4 regions of the Paracoccus sp. S4493 genome follow, and region 2 is predicted to be linked to each of the others. Evidence: riboswitches for the same ligand, from Rfam matches in the RefSeq annotation. Region 2 holds a riboswitch; each other region holds the start of a gene.
The links. Region 2 has a riboswitch for cobalamin ahead of TW83_RS09695 (ABC transporter substrate-binding protein). Riboswitches for the same ligand answer to the same signal wherever they lie in the genome.

Region 1: another riboswitch for cobalamin. It lies ahead of TW83_RS22100 (TonB-dependent receptor plug domain-containing protein); the one in region 2 lies ahead of TW83_RS09695 (ABC transporter substrate-binding protein).
Region 3: another riboswitch for cobalamin. It lies ahead of TW83_RS09830 (energy-coupling factor ABC transporter permease); the one in region 2 lies ahead of TW83_RS09695 (ABC transporter substrate-binding protein).
Region 4: another riboswitch for cobalamin. It lies ahead of TW83_RS04490 (DUF1636 domain-containing protein); the one in region 2 lies ahead of TW83_RS09695 (ABC transporter substrate-binding protein).

The regions. Positions count from the first base shown of each region.
Region 1 is NZ_JXYF01000123.1:20,238-27,524, reverse strand. Features, by position in the region: gene TW83_RS14530 (ABC transporter substrate-binding protein) at 1-726, opposite strand, end outside; gene TW83_RS22105 (TonB-dependent receptor) at 723-1,934, opposite strand; gene TW83_RS22100 (TonB-dependent receptor plug domain-containing protein) at 2,013-2,615, opposite strand; cobalamin riboswitch at 2,748-2,935, opposite strand; gene bhcR (HTH-type transcriptional regulator BhcR) at 2,998-3,819, opposite strand; gene bhcA (L-aspartate--glyoxylate aminotransferase BhcA) at 4,017-5,207, shown strand; gene bhcB (beta-hydroxyaspartate dehydratase BhcB) at 5,207-6,172, shown strand; gene bhcC (3-hydroxy-D-aspartate aldolase BhcC) at 6,169-7,287, shown strand, end outside.
Region 2 is NZ_JXYF01000053.1:14,034-21,320, reverse strand. Features, by position in the region: gene TW83_RS09715 (nucleoside deaminase) at 1-91, shown strand, start outside; tRNA gene TW83_RS09710 (tRNA-Gly) at 139-212, shown strand; gene TW83_RS09705 (ABC transporter ATP-binding protein) at 228-992, opposite strand; gene TW83_RS09700 (iron ABC transporter permease) at 989-2,044, opposite strand; gene TW83_RS09695 (ABC transporter substrate-binding protein) at 2,041-3,048, opposite strand; cobalamin riboswitch at 3,186-3,403, opposite strand; gene TW83_RS09690 (hypothetical protein) at 3,639-3,893, opposite strand; gene TW83_RS09685 (TRAP transporter large permease subunit) at 4,020-5,336, opposite strand; gene TW83_RS09680 (TRAP transporter small permease subunit) at 5,336-5,890, opposite strand; gene TW83_RS09675 (TRAP transporter substrate-binding protein) at 5,943-6,962, opposite strand; gene TW83_RS09670 (gluconokinase) at 6,959-7,287, opposite strand, start outside.
Region 3 is NZ_JXYF01000055.1:15,106-22,392, forward strand. Features, by position in the region: gene TW83_RS09805 (fimbria/pilus outer membrane usher protein) at 1-998, opposite strand, end outside; gene TW83_RS09810 (molecular chaperone) at 1,024-1,737, opposite strand; gene TW83_RS09815 (spore coat U domain-containing protein) at 1,749-2,240, opposite strand; gene TW83_RS19350 (GAF domain-containing protein) at 2,572-3,468, shown strand; gene cobF (precorrin-6A synthase (deacetylating)) at 3,484-4,224, opposite strand; gene TW83_RS09830 (energy-coupling factor ABC transporter permease) at 4,221-4,886, opposite strand; cobalamin riboswitch at 4,917-5,133, opposite strand; gene TW83_RS09835 (cobyrinate a,c-diamide synthase) at 5,154-6,491, opposite strand; gene cobM (precorrin-4 C(11)-methyltransferase) at 6,488-7,255, opposite strand; gene TW83_RS09845 (cobalamin biosynthesis protein) at 7,252-7,287, opposite strand, start outside.
Region 4 is NZ_JXYF01000021.1:31,536-38,822, reverse strand. Features, by position in the region: gene cobN (cobaltochelatase subunit CobN) at 1-1,303, opposite strand, end outside; gene cobW (cobalamin biosynthesis protein CobW) at 1,303-2,346, opposite strand; gene TW83_RS04490 (DUF1636 domain-containing protein) at 2,349-2,759, opposite strand; cobalamin riboswitch at 2,854-3,080, opposite strand; gene cobO (cob(I)yrinic acid a,c-diamide adenosyltransferase) at 3,121-3,750, shown strand; gene otsB (trehalose-phosphatase) at 3,852-4,574, shown strand; gene TW83_RS04475 (trehalose-6-phosphate synthase) at 4,584-5,942, shown strand; gene aroQ (type II 3-dehydroquinate dehydratase) at 6,189-6,617, opposite strand; gene TW83_RS04465 (asparaginase domain-containing protein) at 6,657-7,287, opposite strand, start outside.

The DNA of each region.
Region 1 (7,287 bases), on a different contig from region 2:
AGTGACGACCTGCCGCCCCGGCGTGATGGCGCGCAGGACGGGATGGTCCATCACCTCCTCGGCGCGCGAGGCGCGGGGCTGAAGCTGGCCGGTCACGATCAGGTCGGGATCGGCCATCACCAGATCCTCCAGCGGCACGAAGCCTCCCTGCGACAGGCCCAGTTCCGTCGCAACGTTCGTCAGGCCCGCCGCCGCCAGGATCGCCCCGGCCAGGCTGTCCTGACCCGCGCTGTAGCCGTTCGCCCCATACAGCGCCGCCCGACGGTCGGGGCGCGGGTCCGCCTGCAGTGCCGCCAGGTCGCGGTCGAACTGCGCCACGATCCGGTCGGCGCGGTCCCGTCGGCCCAGCACGTCGCCCATCAGGCGCAGGTTGGTGCGGATGCTGTCCAGGTCCGTCCCCATGTCGAAGGTCGCTACGCGCAGGCCCAGCCTGTCCAGCATGTCCAGCGTCGCCGGAGAGGAATAGGTGCCCGCCAGCACCAGATCGGGCTGCAGGGCCAGGATATCCTCGGCCTGGCCGCGGTTGGTGGGATAGGCCTCGGCCTCGCGCGCCATGGCCGAAGAGACCGGGTCCTGCGCCAGATAGCTGACCGAGGCCAATTGTCCCGGCGCCGCCACCAGTATCGCCAGCTGATCGGTGCACAGGTTGATCGACACCACCCGCACGGGCGCATCGGCCCATGCGGGGGCGGCCATCAGCGCCAGCCCGATCAGCCCGCGGATCACCAGCGCGCCTGCAGGCCGATGGTGCCGGTCCGCCACTGGTTCGCAAAGCCCCAGACATCCGAATAGTCGCGGTCGAACAGGTTCACCACCCGCGCCGTTGCCCGCACGTTCGGCGTCAGGTCATAGCCCGCGGCAAGGTTGACCACGGTATAGGACGGCAGTTCGCGCGTCTCGAACCCGCCCCAGAACTGGGTGTCGAAGGTGCCCGCCACATGGCGCAGATCGCCCGTGACCGACCCGCGCCCGTCCAGGACCGACAGTGTCGCGCTCAGGCCGGCCTCGTGCCGGGGGCGACGGGTCTTGACGCTGCCATCGGGATTTTCCGCGTCCAGATAGGTATAGCTGGCCCCCAGGGTCAGACTGTCTGTCGCCAGAATGCGGGCCGCGACCTCGACCCCTTGGCGGGGGCTTTCGCCGGACTGGTTGCGATAGGAATAGAACGCCACGCCATCCTCAATGCCGACAAGATAGTCGGTGATCTCGTCCTCCAGCGTCTCGTTGAAATAGGTGACGTCGATGGTCCCGCGACCGTCCGGCAGCTGCGCCTCGACCCCCAGGTCAAAGCCGCTGTTCTTTTCCGGGCGCAGGTCGGGATTGCCCTGATAGACGGTGCCGAAGAAGCCGGCATCGGCATACAGCTCGAAATAGGACGGGTTCACCAGCCCCGTCCCGGCGGATGCGTGCAGGCGGAACGGACGGTCGGGCATCTGCCAAGACAGGCCCAGGTTCCAGCTGGTGAAATCGGCAAAGACGCGGTTCGCGTCGTGGCGCAGCCCGGCCTGGACATCCAGTCCGCTGGCCAGCATCGCGCGGTATTCCAGCGCGACCGACGACATCTCCCGGGACTGCCCCGGCGCAGTCGAGTTGCTGTCGCGCTGATGTTCCGCCAAGAGGTTCAGCAGCTGCGAGGCATCGGCGGCCGACCCGTCCAACCCCAGGCTGGCGCGGTATTTCAGCTTTTCGGTCTGGCCGCGCCGGAACGGGCTGTTGTCCTGGCTCTGCCGGGTGATGCTGTGCTGATAGTCCAGGCGCTGGACCAGGCGGCCGTCCAACGCGGTATGTTCCGCCCAGACCCCGCCCTGAAACTCGTCGCGGCGGCCGAACAGGTCGGCATCGACCAGATAGCTTTCGGCATCGGTCGCGGCAAAGTTCTCGGCGTCAAAGCCGTAATCCTCGGTGGACTGGCGCAGCGCCACCCCAAGGCGCAAATCGTCGGTGGCCAGGACGTCGCCGGACAGGACGGCGGTCTTGCGGTTGATCCCGTCCTTGCCGCCGCCATCGCCCGACTAGTCATAGCCCAGATCGTCGCGCGCCGACAGCGACAGCCGCAGCCCGCCCCGCTCCCCGCGACGGCTGACATGGACCGACGCCGCCCCGCCGTTCCCGGCCTCGACCGAGCCGCCATAGGACAGGCCCTGGGGCGCGTCGCGCGTGATGATGTTGATCACCCCCGCCGACGCGTTCGATCCATAGAACACCGATTGCGGCCCGCGCAGCACCTCGATCCGGTCGATGTCGGTGGTCTCCAGCCCGGTCAGCACGTATTCGTCCTCGCCCCCCGCCGCCTCGATGCCGTCGATCAGGATCAGGGTGTGGTTCGCCTCGGCGCCGCGGATGCGGACCTGTGCGATGCTGGCGCCGCTGCCGCTGACCGACACGCCGGGTAGCGCGCGCAGGGCGTCCTGGACGGTGGCGATGCCGCGATCCTCGATCTCGGTCGCGGTCAGGACGGTGTGGGCGCGGGCATAGCCGTCCTGGGCCACGGGCGTGATGCCGGCGGTCAGCACGATCTCGTCCAGCAGGATGGGTTCCCCTGGTGCCGCACCTTGCGCGGCGGCGGTCACGGGAAGGGCGACAAGCGTCGCCAGAAGACAGATCGGACGGCGCATCGGCACGGACCTTTCAAGGCAGGCACGGCCTGCGGCAAACAGAAATGTCCGGCACACGGACCCGGTGGGTCGCGGCAGGACGGTGACTGTCACCACTGCGGATCAGCCGCTTTCCTGGCACGCCCCGCGCCGGAAATGGGTGAGTGCTGCGGCAGGTCTCCTGGCTTGCGGGTCGATGCCTTGGCCGGCCTTCCCGGATCGCTCCAGTGGCATGATCGGCCATCGCTCTCCGCTTACAGTTGCGGGGGCAGCCCCGGATTGGCACCGGCGTTCCCTTTTGATCCGGCATGCAGGCCGGAACCGTAGCGGCGCCCTTGTGGCGCAGAGGCCCCGGAGCTGTCAACGGGATTCGCCCACCCGTTCCACGCCCGGCAAAAGGCGGTCACCGCCCGCCCCGGCCCGATCCCAGACCGGCCGAAATCCGTTCCGCCGCGGTGGCGACCATGCCGCCGATGCGGTCGACGGCGGCATCGGTCATGCGGTTCGTGGGGCCCGACACCGACACCCCGGCCACCGCCTCGCCATAGCTGTTAACGATGGAGGCCGCGACACAGCGCATCCCCAAGGTGCGCTCCTCGTCGTCAAAGGCAAAGCCGCGATGGCGGATCAGGGCGATGTCTGCCTGCAGCGCGTCCGCGTCGGCGATGGTCTTGTCCGTAAACCGGGTGAAGGTCGCGTCGCGCAGGAACACCGCCAGCCGCGTCTGATCGAACGCCGCCAGCAGCGCCTTGCCGATTCCCGATGCGTGCAGCGGAGACCGGGTGCCGGGCGGGAAAAACGCGCGGATCGTCTGATGCGTCTCGCCCTGGCTGACAAACAGCACGTCGCCGTCGCGTTCGATGCCCAGGTTGGCCGTCTCTCCGGTCAGGGCCATCAGGTCGCGCATCACTGCACGGCTGCGTTCGACGATGTTGGTGCGGCGCAGGAAGGCCGAACCAAGGCGGAACGCCTCGGGGCCGATGAACCACTCCTGCCGGTCGGGATTGTTCTCGACATAGCGACGGTGTTCCAGGGTGGCCAGGACGCGGTGCATGGTGGCGGGCGACTGGTCCAGATGCGTGGACAGCCCGGTCAGGGTGATCCCCTCATGTGCGGCCAGGGCCTCCAGCACGTCCAGCCCGCGGTCCAGGGCCTGGATGCTGGCGGCGGGCTGATCAGCCTTGCCACCTTTTGGCCGTCCCCGCTTGCGCACCGGCTGCTGCATCGGAATCACGCCCCTTCCGTCTGTAACACCACAAAAAAATAATTTCATGAAAGCCGTTTTCCGGCAATGAAAAAATCACGCGCCCATGATTTCGCTGCGAAACCTGCATTAAACCAGATTTCCGAAAAACGATTTCAAAAAAATTTACTGGTTTGCGGACCCGTGCTACACCTTGTCGCATCAAGGAGAAGCCGACCGTGAGCACCCAGAACCCGATCTTCATTCCCGGCCCGACGAACATCCCCGAGGTGCTTCGCAAGGCCGTCGACATGCCCACAATCGACCATCGCAGCCCGATGTTCGGAAAGATCCTGCATCCCGCGCTGGAGGGGGTCAAAAAGGTCCTGAAATCGACGCAGGCGCAGGTCTTCGTGTTCCCCTCCACCGGCACCGGCGGGTGGGAGACGGCGATCACCAACACGCTGTCGGCGGGCGACGCGGTTCTGGCCACGCGCAACGGCATGTTCAGCCACCGCTGGATCGATATGTGCCAGCGGCACGGCCTGGACGTCCAGGTCGTGGACCAGTCCTGGGGCGAAGGCATCCCCACCGACCGGTTCGAGGAGATCCTGACCGCCGACACGGCCCATCGCATCAAGGCGGTCCTGGCCACGCATAACGAAACCGCCACCGGCGTCCGGTCGGACATCGCCGCGGTCCGCCGCGCGCTGGACCGGGCGGGCCATCCCGCGATGCTGTTCGTGGACGGGGTCAGCTCCATCGCCTGTTATGACTTCCGGATGGACGAATGGGGCGTCGATGTCGCCGTTACCGGGTCGCAGAAGGGCTTCATGCTGCCCCCCGGCCTGGCGATCGTCGGCTTTTCGCCCAAGGCGATGACCGCGGTCGAGGGCGCGGGCCTGCCGCGCACCTTCTTCGACATCCGCGACATGGCGCGGGGCTATGCCGCGAACGGCTTTCCCTATACGCCGCCCGTCGGCCTGCTGAACGGGCTGAAGGTTGCCACCGACATGCTGCTGGACGAGGGGCTGGAGAACGTCTTTGCCCGCCATCACCGCATCGCCGAAGGCGTCCGCCAGGCCGTCGCGGCATGGGGCATGACCCTGTGCGCCGCGCGACCCGCGCTGTATTCCGACAGCGTCAGCGCGATCCGCACGCCGGACGGGTTCGACGCCAACCGCATCGTCAGCCATGCGCTGAACACCTATGGCGTGGCCTTCGGCACGGGCTTGGGCGATGTCGCGGGCAAGGTCTTCCGCATCGGGCATCTGGGGATGCTGACCGACGTGATGGCCCTGTCGGGGCTGGCCACGGCAGAGATGGTGATGGTCGATCTGGGCCTGCCCATCACCCTGGGCTCCGGCGTCGCCGCCGCCCAAGCGCATTACCGGCACAGCGCGGGCCAGGCCTGCAGGCAGGCTGCGTGATGGACGCGATCCCGACCCTGGACGACATGCTGGCGGCCCGCGACCGCATCCGCCCGCATGTCCACGTCACCCCCGTCCTGACCAGCCGGATGCTGGACGAGCTGACGGGCGCGCAGCTGTTCTTCAAGTGCGAGAACCTGCAGAAGGCCGGCGCCTTCAAGGCGCGCGGCGCCAGCAACGCGGTCTTTGGCCTGTCGGATGCCCAGGCCGCGCGCGGCGTCGCCACCCACTCCAGCGGCAATCACGGCACCTGCCTGTCCTATGCCGCGGGACGACGCGGCATTCCCTGCACGGTCGTCATGCCCCGCACCGCCCCGCAGGCGAAGAAGGACGCGGTGCGCGGCTATGGCGCGCGCGTTGTGGAATGCGAACCCTCGACCAGTTCGCGCGAGGCGGTCTTTGCCCAGGTCGTGGCCGAGACGGGGGCAGAATTCGTGCATCCCTACAACGACCCGCGGGTGATCGCCGGACAGGCCACCTGCTCGGCCGAGATGCTGGAGCAGATCCCCGGCCTGGACGCGGTCATCGCCCCCATCGGCGGCGGCGGCATGGTGTCGGGCACCTGCCTGACCCTGTCCGCGCTGGCCCCCGCCACACGCATCTATGCGGCCGAACCCGAACAGGCGGACGACGCGGCACGCAGCTTTCGCGCCGGCCACATCATCGCAGACGACGCGCCCGTGACCGTGGCTGACGGGCTCAAGGTGCCGCTCAAGGACATGACCTGGCATTTCGTCCGCAACTACGTCACCGACATCCTGACCGCGTCCGAGGATGAGATCATCGCCGCGATGCAGCTGATCTGGAAACGGCTGAAGATCGTGGCCGAACCCTCCAGCGCGGTGCCGTTGGCGACCATCCTGAAGAACCGCGACGTCTTTGCCGGCCAGCGCATCGGCGTCATCATCACCGGCGGCAATGTCGATCTGGACCGCCTGCCCTGGACCAACGGAGATGCCCAATGAACGCCCACGCAGAATTCGCAGGCCTCGAGGTCGGATACGACATTCCCGCCCTGCCGGGGATGGACGAGGCCGACATCCAGACCCCCTGCCTGATCCTTGATCTGGACGCACTGGAACGCAACATCCGCAAGATGGGAGATTACGCCCGCGCCCACGGCATGCGCCACCGGGCGCATGGCAAGATGCACAAGTCGGTCGACGTCCTGAAGCTGCAGGAGCGGTTGGGCGGCGCGGTCGGCGTCTGCTGCCAGAAGGTGTCCGAGGCCGAGGTGTTCGTGCGCGGCGGCATCCGCGACGTGCTGGTGTCGAACCAGGTCCGCGACCCGGCCAAGATCGACCGCCTGGCGCGCCTGCCCTTGCGGGGCAGCCGGATCATCGTCTGCGTCGACGACATCGCCAACGTGGCCGAACTGTCGGCGGCGGCGCAGCGCCACGGCACCACGCTGGAATGCTTTGTCGAGATCGACTGCGGTGCCGGCCGCTGCGGGGTCAGGACGACCGAGGCGGTGGTGCAGATCGCCCAGGCCATCGACGCCGCCCCCGGCCTGAAATTCACCGGCATCCAGGGCTATCAGGGCGCCATGCAGCACATGGACAGCTTTGACGACCGCAAGGCCAAGCTGGACGCGGCCATCGCCCAGGTCCGCGAGGCGGTCGAGGCGCTGACCGCGATCGGCCTGACGCCCGAACTGGTGTCGGGCGGGGGCACGGGGTCCTATTACTTCGAATCCAACTCGGGCGTCTTCAACGAGCTGCAATGCGGCAGCTATGCCTTCATGGATGCCGATTACGGGCGCATCCTGGACCGGGACGGCACCCGCATCGACCAGGGTGAATGGGAAAACGCGCTGTTCATCCTGACCAGCGTCATGAGCCACGCCAAGCCGCGTCTGGCGGTGGTCGATGCCGGCCTCAAGGCACAGTCGGTGGACAGCGGCCTGCCCGTCATCCACGGCCGCACGGACGTGAAATACATCAAGTGTTCCGACGAACACGGCGTGGTCGAGGACCCGGACGGTGTGCTGGCCGTCAACGACAAGCTGCGCCTGATCCCCGGTCATTGCGATCCGACCTGCAACGTCCACGACTGGTACGTGGGCGTCCGGGGCGGCAAG
Region 2 (7,287 bases):
GCAGTGCCATCACCGCCCCGAGGTCTATGACGGCCTGGCCGCGCCTGAATCACGCGACCTGCTGCGGCGGTTCTTTGCGCAACGACGGTGACGCGACCGCTTGAACCTGCCGCGCGGGCGGACTATACCAATCCCCGCGCGGGTGTTGTGTAATGGTAAGACCCTAGCCTTCCAAGCTAGAGACACGGGTTCGATTCCCGTCACCCGCTCCAATCCCTCTCACGACATCAGACGACCGGATGAAACCGCATCACGCGGCTGCCGTCCTGCGGATCGGTCAGCGTGCTTGCCCGCACCTGAAAAACGCGCGCCAGCAGGTCCGCGGTCAGGATACGGTCTGGCGGGCCCAGGGCCACCAACCGACCGGCCTGCATCACCGCCAGTCTGTCGCAGCGCATCGCCTGGTTCAGGTCATGCAGGGCGATCACCGTGGTCAGACCCAGGCCGCCCACCAGATCCAGGATCGCCAGCTGATGACGGATGTCCAGGTGGTTCGTCGGCTCATCCAGCAGCAGGATCCGTGGCGCCTGCGCCAGTGCGCGGGCGATATGGGCGCGCTGGCGTTCGCCCCCCGACAGGGTCGACCAGTCGCGCCCCGCCAGATGTGCCAGGTCGACCCGCGCCAGCGCCTGCGTCACATGCGCCTCATCCGCCGGGGACCAGGGCCGCAGGGCGTCCAGCCAGGGGGTGCGCCCCAAGGCCACCGCGTCGGAGACCGAGATGCGGTCCGACGTCTCGGCGCTTTGGACGACCAGGGCGATGTGACGGGCGACCTGGCGCGCGGGCATGTCGCGCAGCGGCCGGCCATCCAAGGCAACCTGGCCGTCGTCGGGGCGGACCAGCCCGGCCAGCATCCGCAGCAGCGTGGACTTGCCCGACCCGTTCGGGCCGATCAGGCCCAGCATCTCTGCGGGACGGATGTCCAGGGTGACGCCGGCCACCAGGGGGCGCCCGCGCACGCGGCGGGTCAGATCACGCGCGGTCAGCATCATGACGCGGACCGCCCGCGGATCAGGATCGCCGCAAAGGCCGGCGCGCCGACCAGCGCGGTCACGACGCCGATGGGCAGGGTCTGGCCGGGCACCAGCATCCGCGCGATCACGTCCGCGGCGATCAGGAAGACCATGCCGATCAGCGCCGACACCGGCACCAGCCGCGCGTGGCGCGTGCCCACCAGGAACCGTGCCGCATGCGGGACGACCAGTCCGACAAAGCCGATCGCACCGGTGACCGACACCATGACCGCCGTGGCCATGGCGGTCGCAAGGATCAACACGGCCTGGACGCGCCGGACCGGCACGCCGAGGGACGCCGCCGATTCCGTGCCGAAGGCAAAGGCGTCCAGCGCGCGGATGTGCCATGCGGCTGCGCCAAGGACGGTCACGGCGGCGACCACCGACAGGCCGACATCGTTCCACCGGACGCCCGACAGGTTGCCCAGCAGCCAGAACATGATGCCGCGCGCCTGTTCCGCGCTGGCCGACCGCGCGATGATGAAGCTGGTCAGGGCGTTGAACAGCTGCGACCCGGCGATGCCTGCCAGCACGATCTGCGCGGCACCCCGCGCCCCCGGACCGCCGCCCGACAGGCGCGCCAACCCCACCACCAACGCAAAGGCCGCGATCGCGCCCAGCATCGCGCCCGCCGACATCGGCACGAACCCCGCGCCGATCCCCGCCACCGCGACCGTCACGGCCCCCGTAGACGCCCCCGCCGAGATGCCCAGCAGATAGGGGTCGGCCAGTGCGTTGCGCAACAGCGTCTGCAGGACCAGACCCGAGATCGCCAGCCCCGCCCCGCAGGCCCCTGCCACCAGCGCGCGCGGCAGGCGATAAGCCCAGACGATACCCTGATCGATCGGGTCCAGCGGATAGCCCGCACCCAGCATCTGGTTGGCCAGCGCCTGCCAGACGGTCGAGAGGGGGATCGGCGTTTCTCCCAGGGCGGTGCCGGCCAGGGGGGCCGCCACGATCAGCAGCGACACCCACAGCCAGACCGGGGCCAAGGGGCGGCGGGCGGTCGGCACCCCGACATCGGCGGTCATTCGGACAGCCCGTCCATGCCCGCCGCCAAGGCCTCCAGCCCGTCGATCATGCGGATGCCGGGATGCAGCGCCTCGGCGTCCAGGATGACGATACGATCCCGGCGTACGGCGGTCATCCGGCGCGTGACCGGGTCCGTCTTCAGAAAGCGCAGCTTTGCCTCGACATCGTCGGCGGGAAAGCGGCGGCGGTCCATGCGCGCGATCACCAGCACCGAGGGGTCGGCACGGGCGATCGTCTCCCACCCCACGGCGGGCCATTCCTCGTCCGAGGTCACGACATTGCGCAGGCCAAGGCGGTCCATCATCCAGGCCGGGACGCCCATCCCGCCCGCCATGTAGGGGTCCAGCGCCAGATCGGCCGAGGAGAACCAGACCGCCGCGGACGCATCCGGCAGGTCCATCGCCCGCGCGCGCTCCACGACCGCCGCCTCTCGGGCCTGCAGGTCGGCGATCAGCGCACGGCCCGCGTCCTGCGCGTCCATGACCCGCGCGATCTGGTCGATGCCGTCCCACAGCGTCGCGATGTCGAAGGGCGCAAGGCGGGTGCCGTCGGCGCCCACGCTGTTGTCCTTGCCTTGGCAGTCCGTGGGCATGACATAGGCCGGAATGCCCAGATCGGCGAACTGTCGGCGCGTGCCGACCGCCCCTTGGTCCCCGATCATCCAGGCGAACATCGTCGGCACGAAGCCGGGGCGCCGGTTCACCACCGATTCAAAACTGGGCGTGTCGTCGCTGATGCGGTCCACCGTGGCGTCATCCTCCGCAAAGGCGGGCAGCACCGGGGTGAACCACAGCGCGGTCCCGGCCATCCGGTCCGCCTGGCCCAGCGCATACAGGATCTCGGTCGTGGACTGGCCGATCGACACGACGTTGTCGGGACGCGCGGGGATGGTCACCCGGTGCCCGCAATTGTCGATCACCAGCGGATAGTCGGTCGGCGCGGCAAGGGCCGCCTGGCCCAGGCCCAGCGCCACCGCGGTCGTCAGGAAGATTCTGGTCGTCATGGTCGTCCTTCATGAAACGAAGGACGGGGCTGAAAAAGGCGCAGCGGCGTCACCGGGGTCCCACCCGCCTTCGCGGTCGCGTCGGACGAAGGCCGTGGATCGGCGCATGCGGTCTTTCTCCGGGGCACCCCGCCCGGGTTGGTTCAAGTCATGATGGCAGGTCTCCTGACTTGCGGATCGCGGCCTTCCCCGCCTTCCCGGCGCAGGGGGCGCCAGTGGCATCATGGGGTCGGCTACCGCTTACAGTTGCGGGGGCAGTCGCGGATTCGGCGCCTGATGGCTACACCTCACCACGTTCCCTTTTCACCCTGCCGGGGCCTTGGCCGGCACGGGAACCATCACGGACGGAAATGCCGCCGGGTGGGGACAAAGTCAACCGCCGCGGCAAGCAGCCCGCAGCCGACCCGGCCACCACGGCCGACGCACTGCGACACCTACGGCTTATGCCAGCCTGACCCCGGCGACCGGTGCGCCGCAGGTCGAACGCGCGGGCGCCCTGCGAAGGAAGTAGTTGGTCGCAGTCCTTCCTGCCCAGCATGGATGAAGGGCGTCAGACCGCCGGGCGATGGGGCGCCTGACACCGCAGGGCTTCAAACCTGGCCGGGCCTCTTTTGCCACAGGTGGCGAAGGTCCAGCCGGGGATAGTCCCGCTCGATCTGACTGCCCCAGAACAGGCCTGCGATCGGGGCGTCGGGATGGTCGGGATCAAGGCCATAGTCGATCTGGGCGATGCGTTCGGCCGGCATGTGCAGGGTGTAACGCAGGAACAGGAACTGCTCCAGCCAGGCGTCATGGTCCTTGTTCGTGAACAGGTCCGGGCGGGGGACGGGTTTGGGGTCGTGCATGGTGGGTCAGCCTTGGGTGACGGATCCCGATTGTCCGTCAATCCGCCTGCCGGTGCAACATTCCCGTCCCCGAACGAAAAGGGGGCACGCCGCATCCGGCATGCCCCCCCAATCCACGGTAGGCGATCAGTAGATCGCCAGGGCCGGGAACAGGATCAGCAGGCCCACCGCCAGGATCTGCAGCCCGATGAAGGGCAGCAGGGCGCGGAAGATCTCTCCCAGCGAGATGTCCGGCGGGGTCACCGACTTCAGGTAGAAGGCGGCGGGCCCGAAGGGCGGCGACAGGAAGCTGACCTGCATGTTCATCGCGAACAGCACGCCGAACCAGACGGGGTCGTATCCCAGGCTGACAATGATCGGCACGAAGATCGGCATTGTCAGCAGCGCGATGCCGACCCAGTCCAGGAACATGCCCAGCACGAACAGGATCGCCATCATGAACAGGATGATGATCGTCGGGTTGTCGCTGATGCCGGTTATCAGTTCCGACACGAAGTTGATGCCGCCCATCAGGTTGAAGACGCCCACCAGGGCGGATGCGCCGATGCCGATCCAGACGATCATGCCGACCGTCTGCAGCGTCTGCATGGCCGCGCCGCGCAGCAGGCCCCAGGTAAATTCGCCGCGGATCACGGTCGAGATCAGCACGCCCGCCACGCCCACGGCGCTGGCCTCGGTCACGGATGCGATGCCGCCATAGATGGAGCCCAGCACCATAATCACGACCAGGATCGGCAGGAACAGGCCCTTGAGCAGGCGCAGCTTTTCGTCCCGCGGGACGCGGGCGGTGACGGCCGGGGGCACGTCGCCCGGCGTCAGCCAGGCACGGATCAGTACATAGGCCACATAGAGCAGCGCCAGCATGAAGCCCGGCACGAAGGCGGCCGTGAACAGGTCGCCGATCGAGACGTTCGCGGTCAGGCCATAGATAATCAGCACGATCGAGGGCGGCACCATGGTCCCCAGGCTGCCGCCCGCGCAGACGACCCCGATGGCCAGCTTGCGGTCATAGCCCTGGGCCAGCATCTGGGGCAGCGCGATCAGGCCCAGCAGCACGACCTCTCCGCCGATGATGCCGGACATGGCGGCCAGGATGACGGCCACGAAGATCGTCTGGACCGCCACGCCGCCGCGGATGCGGCCGCCGACCAGGCGCATCGCCTCGAACAGGTCGCGGGCGATGCCGCTGCGGTCCAGGATCGCGGCCATCAGCACGAACATCGGCACCGACACGAAGACGAAGCTGGACACGAAGGTATAGACGCGGCTGGTGATCAGCGGCACCACGTTCGGGCCGAACCATCCCAGCGCGAAGATCAGCGTGACCAGCAGCGTGACGAAGGCCAGCGGGATGCCCGTCAGCAGCAAAAGCAGCAGCAGCGCGAACAGAAGGCCCGTCCCGGCCTCGATCCCCAGGGATTGCAGCGAACCGAAGATCTCCATCAGCGGGCTCCCTTGTGCCCGCGGGCATAGTTGACGGTCAGGATGGCGAATTGCAGGGCCATGATCGCCAGCGCCACCATCAGCAGCACCTTGAGCACGCCCGGATAGGCCGGGTTCCAGGCCGAACCCGAGGTCTCGAGGTGAAAGCTGCCGTCGGGGCGCCAGGCGGACCGCTTGACCATCTGCCAGGCCGCCCAGGCGAAGGCGCCCGAGGACAGGCCGCAGATCGCCGAGATGAGGATGTCGGCCACGCGCCGCGCGGCGGGCGGCAGCAGGTCATAGACCAGGACGACCCGGATGTGCCGGTCGCGCGCGGTGCACAGCAAGCCCCCGTAGACGAACGAGATCGCGCACAGGAACACCGTCGTCTCGTGCGCCCAGTTCGTCGGGCGGCCGAACACGTAACGCAGCACGACCTCCTGGATCAGGATCAGCATGGCGACCACCAGACCCAGGGCCGGGATGATCGCCAGACGGTCGATCACGCGACCCAGGCGCCCCGACTGGGGCACGGCCTCGTGTTCCTCGCGCGGAATGGCTTCGGATGCGTCCATCATGTCCTCCTCCCTGGAAGGGACCGGGCGCGAACGCCCGATCCTGCGGCGCTTACTGCACCAGGTCCTTTTCGGTCAGGTACGCAGTCAGCGCGTCATAGACCTGCTGCGCCGCGGGCGACTGTCCGGCGACCTTTTCCCATTCGCCCATCGCGATGCCGCGGAACTTGGTGCGCTCTTCGTCGGACCAGTCGTGGACGGTGATCGTCCCGCCGGCCTCTGCCTCCGCCACGGCGGCCGCGTCGGCCTCGGCCAGGGCTGCGACCTGGACGCGGGCGAAATCGCGCACCGACTGCGTCATGACATGCTGCAGGTCCTCGGGCAGGGCGTCCCATTTCTCCTTGTTCATCGAGATCTCGACCAGGGGCATGGAGTGGAAGCCGGGATAGACCGGATGGGGCGCGACCTCGTTCAAGCCCTGGGCCTGGTTGGTCGAAAAGACGCTGTAATCGGCCGCGTCGATGACCTTCTTGTCCAGCGATGTGAAGACCTCGGAGCCGGGCAGGTTAACGGGCGATGCGCCGGCGGCGGCAAAGACCGACTGGACCAGGCCTTCGGGCGCGCGGATCTTGACGCCGGCCAGATCATCGACCCCGTCCAGCGGCACGGCGCTGACCAGCGCCTCCAGGCCCGGCGTGGTGGCGCCGATGAACTGCAGGCCATAGGGGTTCATGATCTGGTTCAGCAGCTCCGCTCCGCCGCCGTTCTCGACAAAATCCAGCATCTGCTCGGGGTCGGACCAGGCGCCGACCGGGTTGCCCATCAGGCCGAAGGCCGGATCGCGTCCCGAGAAATACGACAGGTCGGTCACATGACCGTCCAGGATGCCCGTGGCGATTGCATCCTGGGTTTCGTTATGGGCGACGATGGATTCGACCGGCAGCAGGTCGATGGCGATGCGGCCGCCGGACTTTTCCGCGACATCCGCGGCCCAGCCCTGCTGGAGGACGAAGTTCGGGTTGCCCGACGGGTCGGACGACTGGAAACGGAAGCTGTGATCCTGGGCCATGGCGGGCGCGGCCAAGGCCATCGCGGCGCTGGCCGACATCAGGAAACGGGTCATCTTGGTCATGGTGTCTCTCCTCCGGTTGAAACTGGGCGCGGGTCGGACAGGGCCGCGACCGCGCGGTCGATGATCTGGTCGGGCGGCAGCGCCACGTCGATCCACAGCGCGCCTTCGGCGGCGGGATCGGGGGGCTGCAGCGCGGCCAGCTGGCTGTCGATCAGGCTGGCGGGCATGTAGTGGTCGCGCCGTGCCGCCATGCGCGCCGCGATCAGGTCGCGGTCGCCGTGCAGGAACACGATGTCCATCGCCCCTGCACCGGCCCGCAGCCGGTCACGATGCGCCTGGCTGAGCCCCGAGCAGGCCAGAACGGCGCGATGGGGCGTCGCACGCG
Region 3 (7,287 bases), on a different contig from region 2:
CCTGGCGTGCCGATGCCCAGCCTGGGCCGCCCCACGGACAGCGCGAAATCGGCAAGCCCCGGTTTCAGCAGCAGGTCCGACATCAGGAAGGGCAGATCGACCTGCGTCTCGCGGCCCGTCACGTCGCGCACGACGACGCGCGCCACCCCCGACCCCCCGGTCAAGGGCAGGTCGCGGATGCTGAACGGACCGGCGGGCACCTCGGCGGAATAGGCCCGGATCGAATCCGAGAAGACCTCGACCGTCGAGGGCAGGGCGGCGCTGCCCTCGAACCCGGCCAGCGGGATCGTGACCAGATCGGGCTGCAGGCCGAAATTGCGCTCGACCATCGCGCCGCCCATGCGGACCGGCCTGGCCCAGGAGGGACCGCGTGACGCGATGTCCCCGACCTGGACCTGCATCGCGCGCCCGGGGAACGAACTGCGCCAGCTGGTCTCCAGCCGTCGGTACCGATGCGATCCGTCCCCGTCCGGCGCGACGACGAATGCGTGGTTCAGCACCCCCAGGGGCATGAACAGCCGCCCGTCGACGCTGCCCGAGACCAGCTGGCCGCCGGCCCCCGCATCGCCGCGCCAGGTCTCGACGTTCAGCCCATAGTTCAGCACCACGCCATAGCCCTGATCGACCGCGGGTCCGGCATCTTCGCCGGGCGGGGTGTCCTCTGCCGGGGTACCGGCGTCAAGTTCGTGGGGCGCTGCGATGTCGGGCGGGACGATGAAGCGGATCGTCTGGTCGGGCGCGACCAGGCGCCAGCCAAGGCCGGGGATCTGGTCCAGCCTGACCTCTCCGGTCACGGCATCACCGGCCAGGATGCCGCTGGTGCGCAGGTCCTCGGCATCCGCGCTGAGGACGCCGTCGCCCACTTCGGTGAACCTGGCGATCAGGTTCCTGGGCTGGCCGTTCACGAACACCTCCAGGTACAGGTCCTGCCCCGCCTCGGGTGGCGGGATGTCCTGGGCCCCCGCCGGTCCGCAGCACAGCGACGCAAGGACGGTCATGACCAGCCACCCTCGGCCGATGCGCTCAGCGCATGGGGACATCGACGTCCAGCGCCCCCAGGTTGGTCGCGGCCGTCAGCCGCGCCGAACCGCCCAGCTGCCCCGCCGGCGCAATCGGCCATTCCATCGACGATCCGCCCAGCACGTATCCCAGCAGGCCGGGATGGCGCACCGTGGCGCCGTTCGGCGCGCTCAGCGTGACGTCGGCGATACGAAGGCGGCTGTCGCCGGTGTTCTGGGCCACCAGATGGGTCGCGCCCCCCGATCGGCGCAGCGACCAGCGGACATCGGCGGACCGTACCCCGGCATCGGTAAAGAACACCGGGATGCGCAGTTCGGTGGCAAAGGCCACGGCGCCCGCCTGTGTGCGCGACTGGTCCGGGATCTCGTTCAGGACGACGCGATAGGCCTCCTCTCCGCTGACCGCGGTGCGCGCGACTCGGACGACGCGGATCGTCTGCGTCGCGCCGGGTGCAAGCTGGATCGCGGGCGGGCTGACCACGACATCCGCGCTGCGTTCCAGGCTGTCCTGGGCACCGGGCTGCAGCCAGCGGAAGACGCGCGACTGGACGGTGATCGGCTGGCTGCCGTCGTTGCGCAGGGTCAGGGTGGTCGCCGCCCCGGGCGCCGGAACCTCCAGCAGCACCGGAGAGACCCTCAACCCCTGCGCCGCGGCCCCCACCGCCAGGCCAAGCGACATCAATACGGCCAGAAGGCCGCCTGCAAGAAATCCACGCATGGTCTGGCCTTTCAGTAGGTGACGGTCACCGTGACGGTATCGGTATAGGTTCCGGGGGCAGGCGTCGCCTGTGCCAGGACCCGGCCGAAGACCGTGAAGGATTGCGCGTCGCCCGTCCCCGTCGCCGGCTGGGTGTCCGCGCCCACGGCATTGCTCCAGTTCGTCACCCGCCCGGCGTCCTGGAACAGGGCATAGGCGATCGTCTCTCCGCCCGACGTCATCTGGCGCACGCTGGTCGTGGCCCCGGCGCCCAGCCCCTCGTTCAGGCCGATGTCATAGGGGGTGGTGTCGGTGCAGGTGACCTCCATCGTGGCCGTGGCATCGACATCCGTGCCAAGCACGCCCTGGGTCCCGAAATCCAGCGTCTCGGTCGAGGTGATCTCGCATTCGGCGACGATGGTGATCCGGACGTCAAAGCTGTCCGTCGTCACCGTCTGCGCCAGGGGCACGGTCGCCGAAAGGGCAATGACGGCTAAGATCGTCGGAAAAATTTCCTGTGTCATGATGGTTCATATGCTCCAAAATTCGAGAACGCCGATCCGAAGTTTTGCAGACTAAGCAAAAAGCACATCTTAAAGGTGTATTAAGAAGTATCGGGCACAGTGATTTCGCATCAAACTAAACCTTACAGTGTGTAACCTTGATTTTGCTCAAATCCCCCATATCCGCGGATCGCCCCGCGGACCCATGCCTTATCCCTGGCCGCGGCGGTCATTGCCGTCGCAGTCCGGGTATCGAAAGAATTCGGTCATGACCTTGAACTGGAAACGTGCGGGTGACCCTGGCGCCGGATCCGCCGCCACAGATGGCACCCCGCGACGGGACTTGTCCGGCATGGACGTTCCGCCGACCGATTCGGGCCTGATCCGTCTCTACGAAAACGGCGTGCTGCGTCCGACGCGGACGCCGGTCTTCGACCGCGTCGTCGAGCAGGCGCGGCGGATATTCTCCTGCCAAGCCAGCCTGCTGACGATCATCGACGAGGCGAACGACCGCCAGTTCTTCAAGGCCGAGGCGGGCCTGATGCTGACCGCGGAGGAGGATCGCGTCACGTCGCTTGCCTATTCCTTCTGTCGGATCGTCGTCGCGAATTCCGCGCCGCTGGTCATCGCGGATGCCCGGATCGATCCGCGGTTCAGCGGGCATCTTGCCATCGGCAGGTTCGGCGTGGTCGCCTATCTGGGCGTGCCGGTCAAGGACGAGACGGGCAGGGCCATCGCCGCCCTCTGCGTGGCCGAAAGCAGGCCGCGGGACTGGACGTCGGCCAATGTCGAGGTGCTGCAGGCCTTTGCGGAAGGTGTCTCGACCCAGATCAAGACGATGGTCCTGTCCGAACGGATGCGGACCGCCATCGGTCAGGAACCGGGCGGCGCCTCGGCCCTGCCACAGCCGACCAGCGCGGTCCTGACCTATCACCATGCCCCCGACGGGACCGAGACGATCGACGCCGCGACCGCGGAGACGCAGCAGATCTGGGGCATCCCGGCCGCCGAATACATGGCGCGGTTCGGCGATGTCTTCGCCTTCTGCATGGTCGAGGATTACCCGCTGGCCCGCGCATCGTTCGGAAACTCTGCCGCCGGAATGATCCCATGGCACCATCGCTGGCGCATTCGTCTGCCTGACGGTCAGGTCAAGTGGCTGGAGGGGCATGGGCTTCCCGCATCCGGTCGGAACGGCGGGCTGACATGGGACTGCACGATCAACGACGCGACCCGCCTGACATCCTGACGTCCCGCGGGCCGGTCACGCTGCATCGTCGCGGGCAAGCAGATAGCAATCCATGATCCAGCCATGCGCCGCCCGGGCGGCGGCGCGCGCCACCTCGATCCGTGGTCCGGCCTCGGTCAAGGGGCCCGCCTCCAGCAGTTGTTCGGGCATGCCCAGATAGGCGCCCCACCAGATCTGCAGGCCCTTCGGGGGCAGCGTCGCAAAGGCGCAGGTGCCGTCCAGCATCACCACGACCCGGTCGGCGTCGCCGGGAAAGCCCGCGTCGCGCAGCCGCCGCCCGGTGGTGATCCGCACCTCGGATCCCAGGGCGTTCAGCGGAATGGCATGGGCCGCGCACAGGGCCTGGATCGCGGTGATTCCCGGGATCACCCGTGCGCGCCAGTCCAGACGCGCGGCAATGCGCAGGCTGCTGTCATAGAGCGACGGGTCGCCCCAGACCAGCATCGCCACCGTCCCGCCCTGCGGCAGCGCCGCCGCGACGGCCCCCGCCCAGGTTTGCGCGATGGCATCATGCCATCGGTCGACGGCCTCCAGATAGGGCAGGTTTGCATCGCGCACCGGCAGGTCGATCTCGGCCACGGCGCCGCCGGGGCGGTGGCGGTCCAGCATCGCGCGGCGCAGATGGGCCAGATCCTCCTTCCCCGCCCCCTTGCGGGGGATCACGACCAGATCGGCCTCCTGCAGGGCGCGGACGCCCTGCAGGGTCAGGTGGTCGGGATGGCCCGTGCCGGCCCCGATCAGCACCAGATCGATCATGCGTAGAGCCGGGGCGTCACCAGCCCGCTGCCGCGCAGGCCGCGCGCCGCCTTGGCGCCCGCCAGCACGGCCAGATCGACCAGCGGCTCGACCACGATGACCAGCAGATAGGCCGCGCCGAAGGACAGGACCCCCGCCGTCGCACCGGCGCCCTGACCATAGAACGCCCAGAACGCGACCCAGGCCACGATGCCCCCCTGATAGGTCGCCGACAGCGCCAGCGCCTGGCCATAGCGCAGGTCCACATAGGCCGTTCCCGGCGCGATCACCCGCCCCGCCACCGCCTGCAGCGCGAACAGCGGCACCAGCAGCGTGGTCACGTTCATCCCGTATTGCGGCAGATCGAACGGCGCGAAGAACAGTCCCTGGATCAGCAGGCCCAGGGCCAGCCCGATCGCCGCCGGCGCCGCGCCCAGGATCAGGAACAGCGTCGATCCCAGGATCAGGTGCACCTCGGACACGCCCACGGGCGCGGTGGGCAGGACCTGGAAGAACACGAAGGTCGCGGCCGTCGCCAGCGCCCCGCGCGCCGCCAGCGACGCCCCGCCCTGCGCGCGCAGGGCCTGGGCCGCCAGCCTCAGCGCGTAAAGCCCGGCCGTGGCGGCCGTGGCATAGCCCAGTATCAGCTTGGCGCCGGTGACGACGCCCTCTTCGATATGCATGTCATCCTCCTGTGGCCGTCCACCCGACGGCATGGGGTTGCCTGACATGGCCGGTTTCCTGGCTTGCGGGTCCGGGCGCGGCGTCGGCCTTCCCGGATCGCTCCAGTGGCATGGGTGACGCGCGCTCTCCGCATACAGTCGCGGGGGCGGCCGGGGCTTCGGGTGCCGCGATTGGGTCCACCCTTCCCCGTTCCCGATGAAGCCCGGCGTTTCACGCCTGACGGGCACCATTCAGACGGTCAGATAGACGGGATCGCAGGGCCTGCGTCAAGTCGCGGCCGGGGCGATCAGGTGAAAGAACGTGCCGGTCACATGCCCGCCCCCGGACATCGTCCGGTGGCTGCCGGTTTCCTCCACCGCGGCGCCGGTCGCGTCGGTCACGCGCGCCAGGGGCGCATCGGGCTGGGACAGGATCGAGGCATAGTGGAATTCATGCCCCCGCAGCGCCGTGCGACCCAGTCCCGGCAGGGCGGTCAGCGGATCGGCGCGGCGGTATCCCAGATGCATCCGGCGCTTGGCATAGCTGGTCTCCAGCCCCAGCAGCCCCAACATCGGGTGCCGTTTTCCATCGGCATCCACCAGACCGGCCCCAAGCGCCATGTATCCCCCGCATTCCCCATGCACCGGCCGCGTCGCGGCAAAGCGGTGCATGGCCGTGCGGAACCCGGCGCAGGCAGCCAGTCGGGGCGCGTGCAACTCCGGGTAGCCGCCCGGCAGCCAGCAGCAGTCGGCGCTGTCATCTGGCCCCTCATCCGCCAGCGGAGAGAAGGGCAGGATCGTGGCCCCCGCCCGCCGCCACGCCTCCAGCACATGCGGATAGACGAAGCTGAAGGCCGCATCGCGGGCCAGCGCGATCCGCCCGCCGGGGGGCGTCAGCGGTCGGGGTGCGGGCGCCTCGGGCAGGGCGCGATGGGCGGCGGCTGCGATGATCGCCTCCAGGTCGCAATGCGCCGCGATAAAATCGCCCGCATGGTCCAGGATCGCTTGCAGGCCCGCCGTCTCCTCGGCCTGGATCAGGCCCAGATGGCGCTCGGGCAGGGTGATGTTGCCCTGCCGCGGCAGGCTGCCCAGCACGCGGATGCCGGCCTGATCCATCCCCTCGCGGATCAGCCGGTCATGGCGCGGCGAGGCCACGCGGTTCAGCACCACCCCCGCAAAGGGCAGATCGGGGCGCAGCGTGGCAAAGCCCCGCGCCGTGGCCGCCGCCGATTGCGCCTGCCCGCTGACATCCAGGATCAGCACCACCGGCCAGCCCATCATCTGGGCGATCTCGGCGCTGGAGCCGATGCCGGTTTCCCCCTTCGTCGCGACCCCGTCGAACAGGCCCATCGACCCCTCGGCCAGGACCAGATCGGCGGGCGGCTGGCCGGTCGCATGGGCGATCAGCCGCCCCGGCTCCATCGCCCAGGCATCCAGGTTGAAGCTGGCCCGCCCCGAGGCCGCCAGGTGGAACCCCGGATCGATGTAATCCGGCCCCGACTTGAAGGGCTGCACCACCAGCCCGCGCCTGCGCAAGGCGGTCAACAGGCCCAGCATCAGCATCGTCTTGCCGGTCCCCGATGCGGGGGCCGAGATCATCAGGCCCGGCGTCAGGGGGCGCGTCATTCCGGAAACCTCGGAGCGTTGCCCACGGGGCGATAGCGGCGGTCGTAATCGGTGGCGTAAAGACGGCTGTCTTCGAACCCCTCGCCCGCCAGCGCGGGCCCGACCAGGATCAGCGCGGTCCGGTCGATGCCCTGCGCGTCCACGGTGGCCAGCGTCGCGCGGATCACCCGCTGGTCCGGCCAGCTGGCTCGCCAGACCACCGCCACCGGGCAGTTGGGGCCGTAATGCGGGGTCAGATCGGCCACCACCCGGTCCAGCGCGTGGATCGACAGGTGGATCGCCAGCGTCGCCCCGGTCGTGGCAAAGGCCGCCAGCGACTCGCCCTCGGGCATGGTCGAGGCGCGCCCCGGCGTGCGGGTCAGCACCACGGATTGCGCAAGGCCCGGCAGGGTCAGTTCGGTGTGCAGCGCGGCGGCGGCGGCGGCAAAGCTGGGCACGCCCGGCGTCACGTCGAAGGGGATGTCCAGCGTCCGCAACCGGCGGATCTGTTCCCCCATCGCGGACCAGACCGACAGATCGCCCGAATGCAGCCGCGCCACGTCCTGGCCCGCCGCATGGGCCGTGGCGATCTCCTCCATGATCCGGTCCAGCGACAGGGGCGCGGTGTTCACGATCCGCGCGCCGGGCGGGCAGTAGGACAACAGCGCGGCAGGCACCAGGGACCCGGCGTAGAGGCAGACAGGGCAGGCCGCGATCAGGTCGCGGCCGCGCAGGGTGATCAGGTCGGGCGCGCCGGGGCCTGCGCCGATGAAATGGACGGTCATGGAACCTCTGCGATGGCGATGGTGACGGGACC
Region 4 (7,287 bases), on a different contig from region 2:
CCCAGGCCGCGTGCAGGTCCTCCTGCAGCGCCTGCGGCAGGTGGGCCAGCGCCGCGCGGTAATCGTCCAGCGGCCAAGCCAGGGTGCCGTCCGGCAGCGCGGGCAGGTCCGTGCCCAGCATCGCCCCCACCGCCTGCGCGGATGCCGGCGCGTCCAGCCCCACGGCATGGGCCTGTTGCCAGTCGCGGCCCGGATAGGTGGAGAGCACCATCGCCACGCGCCCCGCCCCCTCCGCCAGGGCGTGCCAGGCGGCGATGCGGTCGACGGCCCGGGCCAGCATCGGCGCATCGGGCCGGTGCACGAAGCGCGAATACTGCAGGTCCGGGTCGCGCGGGCTGACCGCCTTGAAGCTGATGAGGCCCGCGAAGATGCGTCCGTCGACCTCGGGCAGGACGACATTCATCGCCAGGTCCGACGGCGACAGCCCGCGTTCGGCCGCCAGCCAGTCGCGGCGGCGGTTGGTGGACAGGGCCACCTGGAACACCGGGCAGGACCAGCCGTCGAACGGACCCGCATTCCCCCCGGAAAACCCGGTCGCGTTCACGACCAGCACAGGCCCGCCCGGCAGGGCATCGGCCAGCCAGTCGCCCAGGCCCGGCGCCTTGAGCGACGGGGCAAAGACGCCCATCGCCGCGATGCCCCGCGCCCGCAACGCCCGGATCAGCGCGTCGATGGGCGCCACATCCGCCGCCGCCAGCCAGCTGCGATAGAAGGTGACCAGCGCCTGTACGGGCCGCGGATCGACCACGCCCCGGTCGGGGTCGTAGAACCCCATCGCGGGCAGGGTCTTGACCCCCGGCACGGGCGCGGCCTGCAGGCCCGATGCGATGGCCATCTGCGCCAGCGCCGCCTGCGCCGCGACCGCGCCGCCTTGGTCGCAATGCCGCCGCAGCACGCGCAGGACCGAGGGGGGAACGGTCGAGATCTCCTCCAGCCGCGGATCGTCGCGGCCGTCCGCGGGCAGCACGGCCAGCGCGATGCCACGCCTGCGCGCCAGGTCCTGGACCGATGCCAGGCCATAGGGCCAATAGGCCTCGCCGCCGATCAACCGGATCAGGATGCCGCGCGCGCCCGACAGGGTGTTCTCGACATAGGTGTCGACCGAGACCGGGTGCCGCAGTGCCACCAGGTTGCACAGCCGCGTGGGCGGAAGCCCCCCCGCCGCGCGCCGCCAGCCTTCCGCAAAGGCCCCCAGGTCGCTGTCCGAAAAGGACAGGACCACCAGATCGCCGGGCGTCTGCCCGGGATCATAGGGGGCGTCGGACTGTTCAAGCCCGACCTGTTCGCGGAAGATGACATGCATCAGGCGGGGACACCCTCCAGCACGGCGCGGATCGCGTCCGGGTTCACGTCGTCGTGCTCCGCGATCACCACCAGGCGCGACCGACGCGGGGTCTGGCCCCAGGGGCGGTCGTACTGATGGCGCACCCGCGCGCCCACGGCCTGCAACAGAAGGCGCATGGGCTTGCCCGCGACGGCGACATGGCCCTTGACGCGCAGCACGTTCTGCTCGGCGGCCAGACGGGCGATGCGGGCGGCCAGATCGGCCGGGTCGGTAATCTCGGGCAGGTCGATGACGACGGTGTCGAAATCCTCATGCTCGTGGTCGTCGGCGCCGTCATGATGGCTGGGGCGGGCGTCCAGGTCGTCCTCGGCGGCCTTGCCCAGACCCAGGATCAGGCGCGGATCGACCGCGCCCTCGGTCACGGTCAGGATGGGCAGGGGGCGGGGCAACTCGGCCTCGATCGCGGCGCGGGCGGCGGCGACGCCTTCCGGTCCGGCCAGATCGGCCTTGGTCAGCAGGATCACGTCGGCGCAGGCGATCTGATCCTCGAAGACCTCGGACAGGGGCGTCTCGTGGTCCAGGCCGGGGTCGGCGGCGCGCTGCGCGTCCACCGCCGCCACGTCCGGGGCAAAGCGGCCGGCCGCCACGGCCTCGGCGTCGGCCAGGGCGATCACGCCGTCCACGGTGATGCGCGAGCGGATGGCGGGCCAGTCGAAGGCCTTGAGCAGGGGCTTGGGCAGCGCCAGCCCGGACGTCTCGATCAGGATGTGGTCCGGGCGGGCGGGAAGCGCCATCAGCGCCTCCAGCGTGGGGATGAAGTCGTCGGCGACGGTGCAGCAGATGCAGCCGTTCGACAGCTCGACGATATTCTCGGCCGGGCAGGCGGCGTCGGCGCAACCCTTGAGGATGTCTCCATCGACACCCATCGTGCCGAATTCGTTCACGATCACCGCAAGGCGCAGCCCCTGGGGGTTGGCCATCAGATGGCGCACCAGGGTCGTCTTGCCCGACCCCAGAAAGCCGGTGATCACGGTGACGGGGGTCTTGATAAGGTCGATCATGGTCACTCCTGCGACAGGGTATGCGGGGGGATGCGGGCAAGGCTCTGCTTGCGGAAGACGGCGGGGCGTTCGCGCCACGGCACGATGCCGTCGGCGGTCCCGGCATAGGCGCGCGCGCCCGACAGGATGTCGGCGGCGTCGTCCAGCGTCAGGCGGCCATAGACATAGGACCACTTGCCCGGCGCGGACAGCGCGACGGAACAGCCCTGCGAACAGGCGGAAAGGCATTCGACGGGGCGGATCTCGACACCGTCTGGGGCGGTGCGGGACAGAAGGTCGTGCAGCCGGGCGCCAAGGCGCGGCGCGTCCGGGCCAAGGGCATCCGTCCTTGCGGCATCGGTCCCTGCGGCATCGGGAACCGGGTCGGGCACGGTGCCGCGACAGGTGGTGCAGACATGCAGAACGGCGCGCATCGCGGCCCCTTCCTTGTTGCGGCAAGGGGCGTCCGAGAGGAGGCGGCACGGGGCATCCGGCCATCACCTGCCGGTCGCGAAACACCCCGTTCGCCCGTCATCGTCAGGTGCTGGCAGGTCTCCCGGCTTGCGGATTCAGGGGCGGATGCCCCGACGGTCGTCCCACCTTCCCAGCCCCAATCGGGGCCAGTGGATCGGGCGACCTCTCCGGTCACGGTCGCGGGGGCGGCTGCGCTTGGGGTCGCGGGTCTGGTGACCCGGGGCCTTGTCGCATTCCCTCTTCGCCTGTCATAGACAGGAACCAACACGCCCTCACCCAAACCCCCGCACCCGCCGTTTGTCAACCGCAAGGAGCGACCCGATGACGCAGACCGACCCGATTTCCGCCGAGGACCAGGACCGCCACGCCGCCAAGATGGCCAGGAAAAAGGCCGCCCGCGACCGCATGATGGAGACCAAGACCGGCGAAAAGGGCCTGATCATCGTCCATACCGGGCCGGGCAAGGGCAAGTCGTCATCGGGGTTCGGCATGATCATGCGCTCCATCGCGCACGGGATGCCCTGCGCCGTTGTGCAGTTCATCAAGGGCGCGTGGGACACGGGCGAACGCACGCTGCTGACCACGCATTTCACCGACATCTGCCAGTTCCACGCCATGGGCGAGGGCTTTACCTGGGAGACGCAGGACAAGTCCCGCGACATCGCCATGGCGCAGGCCGGATGGGCACGTGCGCAGGACCTGATCCGTGACCCGGCCATCCGCATGGTCCTGTTGGACGAGATCAACATCGCGCTGCGCTATGGTTATCTGGACGCGGCCGATGTGGTGGCCTTTCTGCAGGCGGAAAAGCCCGCCATGACCCATGTGGTGCTGACCGGGCGCGGCGCCCCCGACGCGCTGATCGAGGCCGCCGACCTGGTGACCGAGATGACCCAGATCAAGCATCCGTTCCGGTCTGGGATCAAGGCGCAGGCCGGGGTCGAATACTGACACCCGCCGGTTGGCGGTCAAAAAACCTCACGCGGCGGTGAACCCTCGGGGGGAGTCACGGGTTCCCTCTGGTATATCCCAATCGCCGGAGCCCGCCTGACGTGACCCCACCCCCGCTTGCCCCCGATGCCGCCCTGTTCCTGGATTTCGACGGCTGCCTGGTCGACATCGCCCCCCGGCCCGATGCGGTCGTTGTCACGCAGGCGCTGCGCGACCGGCTGGCGGCGCTGTACCGGCGGCAGGGGGGTGCGGTGGCGCTGATCTCGGGGCGCGACGTGGCCGACCTGCGCGGACATGTGGACGGGTTCGAGGGCATCGTGGCGGGCAGCCACGGCGCCGAACTGTCGCTGTGCCCCGGCCGCATCCAGACCCTGCACCGGGTCGATTTCGACGCGGGCCCCCTTCATGCCGCGGCCCATGCCGCCGCCGCGCCCCATCCCGCCCTGCTGGTTGAGGAAAAGCCCCACGGCGTCGCACTGCATTATCGGGACGCCCCCGATCTGCGCACCTTTGTCGAGGGGGTGATGCAGGATCTGGCCGACCGGAACCCGCATCTGGTGCTGCAGCCCGCCAAGATGGCGGTCGAGCTGCGCCCCGGTGGCGTCGGCAAGGACAGCGCGCTGGCGCATCTGATGACGCTTGAGCCCTTCGCCGGGCGCGTGCCGGTCTTTGCGGGCGACGATACCACCGACGAACCCGCCATGGCCGAGGCGCAGGCCCGCGGCGGCTTTGCCATCAAGATCGGCGACGGTCCCACCGCCGCGCATCACCGATTGTCCGACCCTGCCGCGCTGGCCGCCTGGCTTGACGCATCGCTGAACTGAGGAATGCCCATGTCCACCGAACCGCGCCTGATCGTCGTCTCGAACCGCCTGCCGCTGGGGGACGACCCCTCGGGGGGGCTGGTGGTGGCGCTGGAGGATGCGCTGCGCAGTTCCGGCGGGGTGTGGGTGGGTTTCTCGGGCGAGGTGACGGACGATCCCGCGCCCGACCTGCAGGACCATCCGGGCGCGGCGTTCCAGCGGCTGTCCTTTGACCTGACCCCGCAAGAGCATGACGAATACTATCTGGGCTATTCCAACTCCATCCTGTGGCCGCTGTGTCATGGGCGCCCCAACCTGATGCGCATCAGGCCCGAATACCTGGATGGATATGCACGGGTGAACCAGCGCATCGCGCGGATGCTGCTGCCGGTCCTGCGCCCCGATGACCGGATCTGGGTGCAGGATTATCACCTGTTCCCGCTGGCCGCCGAACTGCGCGCCCTGGGGGTGGAAAACCCGATCGGCCATTTCCTGCACATTCCGTTTCCGGGTCCGGCCGATTGCGCGGCCCTGCCCAACCCCGCGCAGCTGTTCGATTGGCTGTCCCATTACGATCTGCTGGGGTTCCAGGCCGAACGCGACCTTGGCGCCTTTGCCGAAAGCGCGCGCCAGCTGGCGGACGGCGATCAGGTCGCGCCGGACCGCTTCCGGCTGTCGGGACGCATGGTCCGCACGCAGGTCTTTCCGATCGGCATCGACGCCGCGGCCTTCATCACCGAGGCGGCAGACGCCCCCGACAGCGACCGCATGCGCCTGCTGACCGGGGCCAAGATGATGATCGGCGTCGACCGGCTGGATTATTCCAAGGGCATCCCGCAGCGGTTCCGGGCCTATCAGCTGCTGCTGGAAAAGATCCCCGACCTGCACGAGAAGATCTCGTTCCTGCAGATCGCGCCCCCGACGCGCGGCGAGGTTGAGGCCTATCAGGACATCCGTGAGGAGACCGAACACTTGGCCGGACGCATCAACGGCCAGTTCGCGACGTTGAACTGGACGCCGATCCGGTTCATCCATCGGCCGTTCCCGCGTCCCGTGCTGGCGGGGCTGTACCGGCAGGCGCGCATCGGGTTGGTCACGCCGCTGGCCGACGGGATGAACCTGGTCGCCAAGGAATACGTCGCCGCCCAGAACCCCGACGATCCGGGCGTGCTGATCCTGTCGCGCTTTGCCGGGGCCGCAGAGACCATGGCCGAGGCGCTGATCATCAACCCCCACGACCCGCATGATCTGGCCGTCGCGATGGCCCAGGCGATGCGGATGTCGCAAGCCGAACGCCGCGACCGCCATGCCGCCCTGCTGGAAGGCGTGGTGGACCACGATGTCGCCTGGTGGTCGCGCACCTATCTGGAGGCGCTGACGGCGCGGTGATTCGCGCGGGGTGTGCCCAAGGATCGGGCAATACCCTCAAATTGCGCCCGGTCCCGTGGCAGCGCACGTTCCGGTTGACCGAGCGGCGCGGCCTGCGGTGACAGGGGCGCAGGTCCGGCGCATGGTGGACCTATGAAGCAGATGCTTCGTGGCGTCCTCCTCCCGGTCCGGCCACGGACACTTCGGAAAGCCGCCGGTCCTGCCGCCCCCCTCCTCCCTGCGGCCAGGTCCGGCGGTCTTTTCGTCTCAGCCGATCAGGCCCGCCACGTGGCGCAGGGCTGCGGCATAGCCGTTCAGCCCCAGCCCCGCGATCACCCCGTCGGCGCGCTTTGACACGAACGAATGGTGGCGGAACGCCTCGCGCTTGTGGACCTGGCTGATATGGACCTCGATCACCGGGCCGTCGAAGGCGTTCAGCGCATCCAGCACCGCGACCGAGGTATGGGTCAGTGCCGCCGGGTTGATGACGATGGCCGCGGCTTCCAGCCGGGCTTCGTGGATCCAGTCGACGATCTGACCTTCCCAGTTCGACTGCAGGAAGCGGATGTCATGCGGGGCGGCGGCCTTGCGGCACAGCGCCTCGAGATCGGCCAGCGTCTCGTGGCCATAGACCTCGGGCTGGCGCTGGCCCAGCAGGTTCAGGTTCGGACCGTTCAGGACATGGATCAGCGGCATCGGGGTCTCCTTGCTGGGGCTTGCTAGCGCGGGCGGGTGTCAGCCCGCAAGCGCGGTGACGGGGGCAGCGCGATGGGCGGGGTCGAGCATGCGCAGCGCCGGAGGATCGTCCGACAGGATCGCCACCGCGCCGGGGGCGGGGGGGCCGGACCACAGCACCGCCCCGTCGTGACCGATCAGCGCCAGCCGGTCGCCCTGCATCCGCAGCACGCCGGGCCCCGGCGCTTGCCACAGGACCGCGCCGCCCCGCATCAGCCGCGGCCCGGCATCGGGGTCGTTCTCCAGCCGCACGGGACCGCAGGTCAGCACCTGTCCGGGCCACAGCGGGCCGTCCATCCGGTCGGTGTGCGCACAGTCCCCGGTCAGCCCGCGCGCCAGCAGGGCGGCCAGCGTGGCGCGGTCCCACCCGTGATGGGGCGCGGCCGCGGTCAGGACCACCATCTTGGCCAGCGCCGCGACGGGCGTCATGTCGCCCCCCGTGACGGCGCCTGTCGCCGCAATCCAGGCCCCGGCGGCATAATCGAACGCGCCGACCTGCCCGCCGATCACCCGGCTGGCGATCAGCACGGGCACGTCCGCATCCGCCAGCACCTGCGCCATCGCGCCATCTCCTGCGGGGACGTTGCCGGGGCCGAACCCCTCCAGCAGCAGGCCGGTCGCGCCCTGGTCC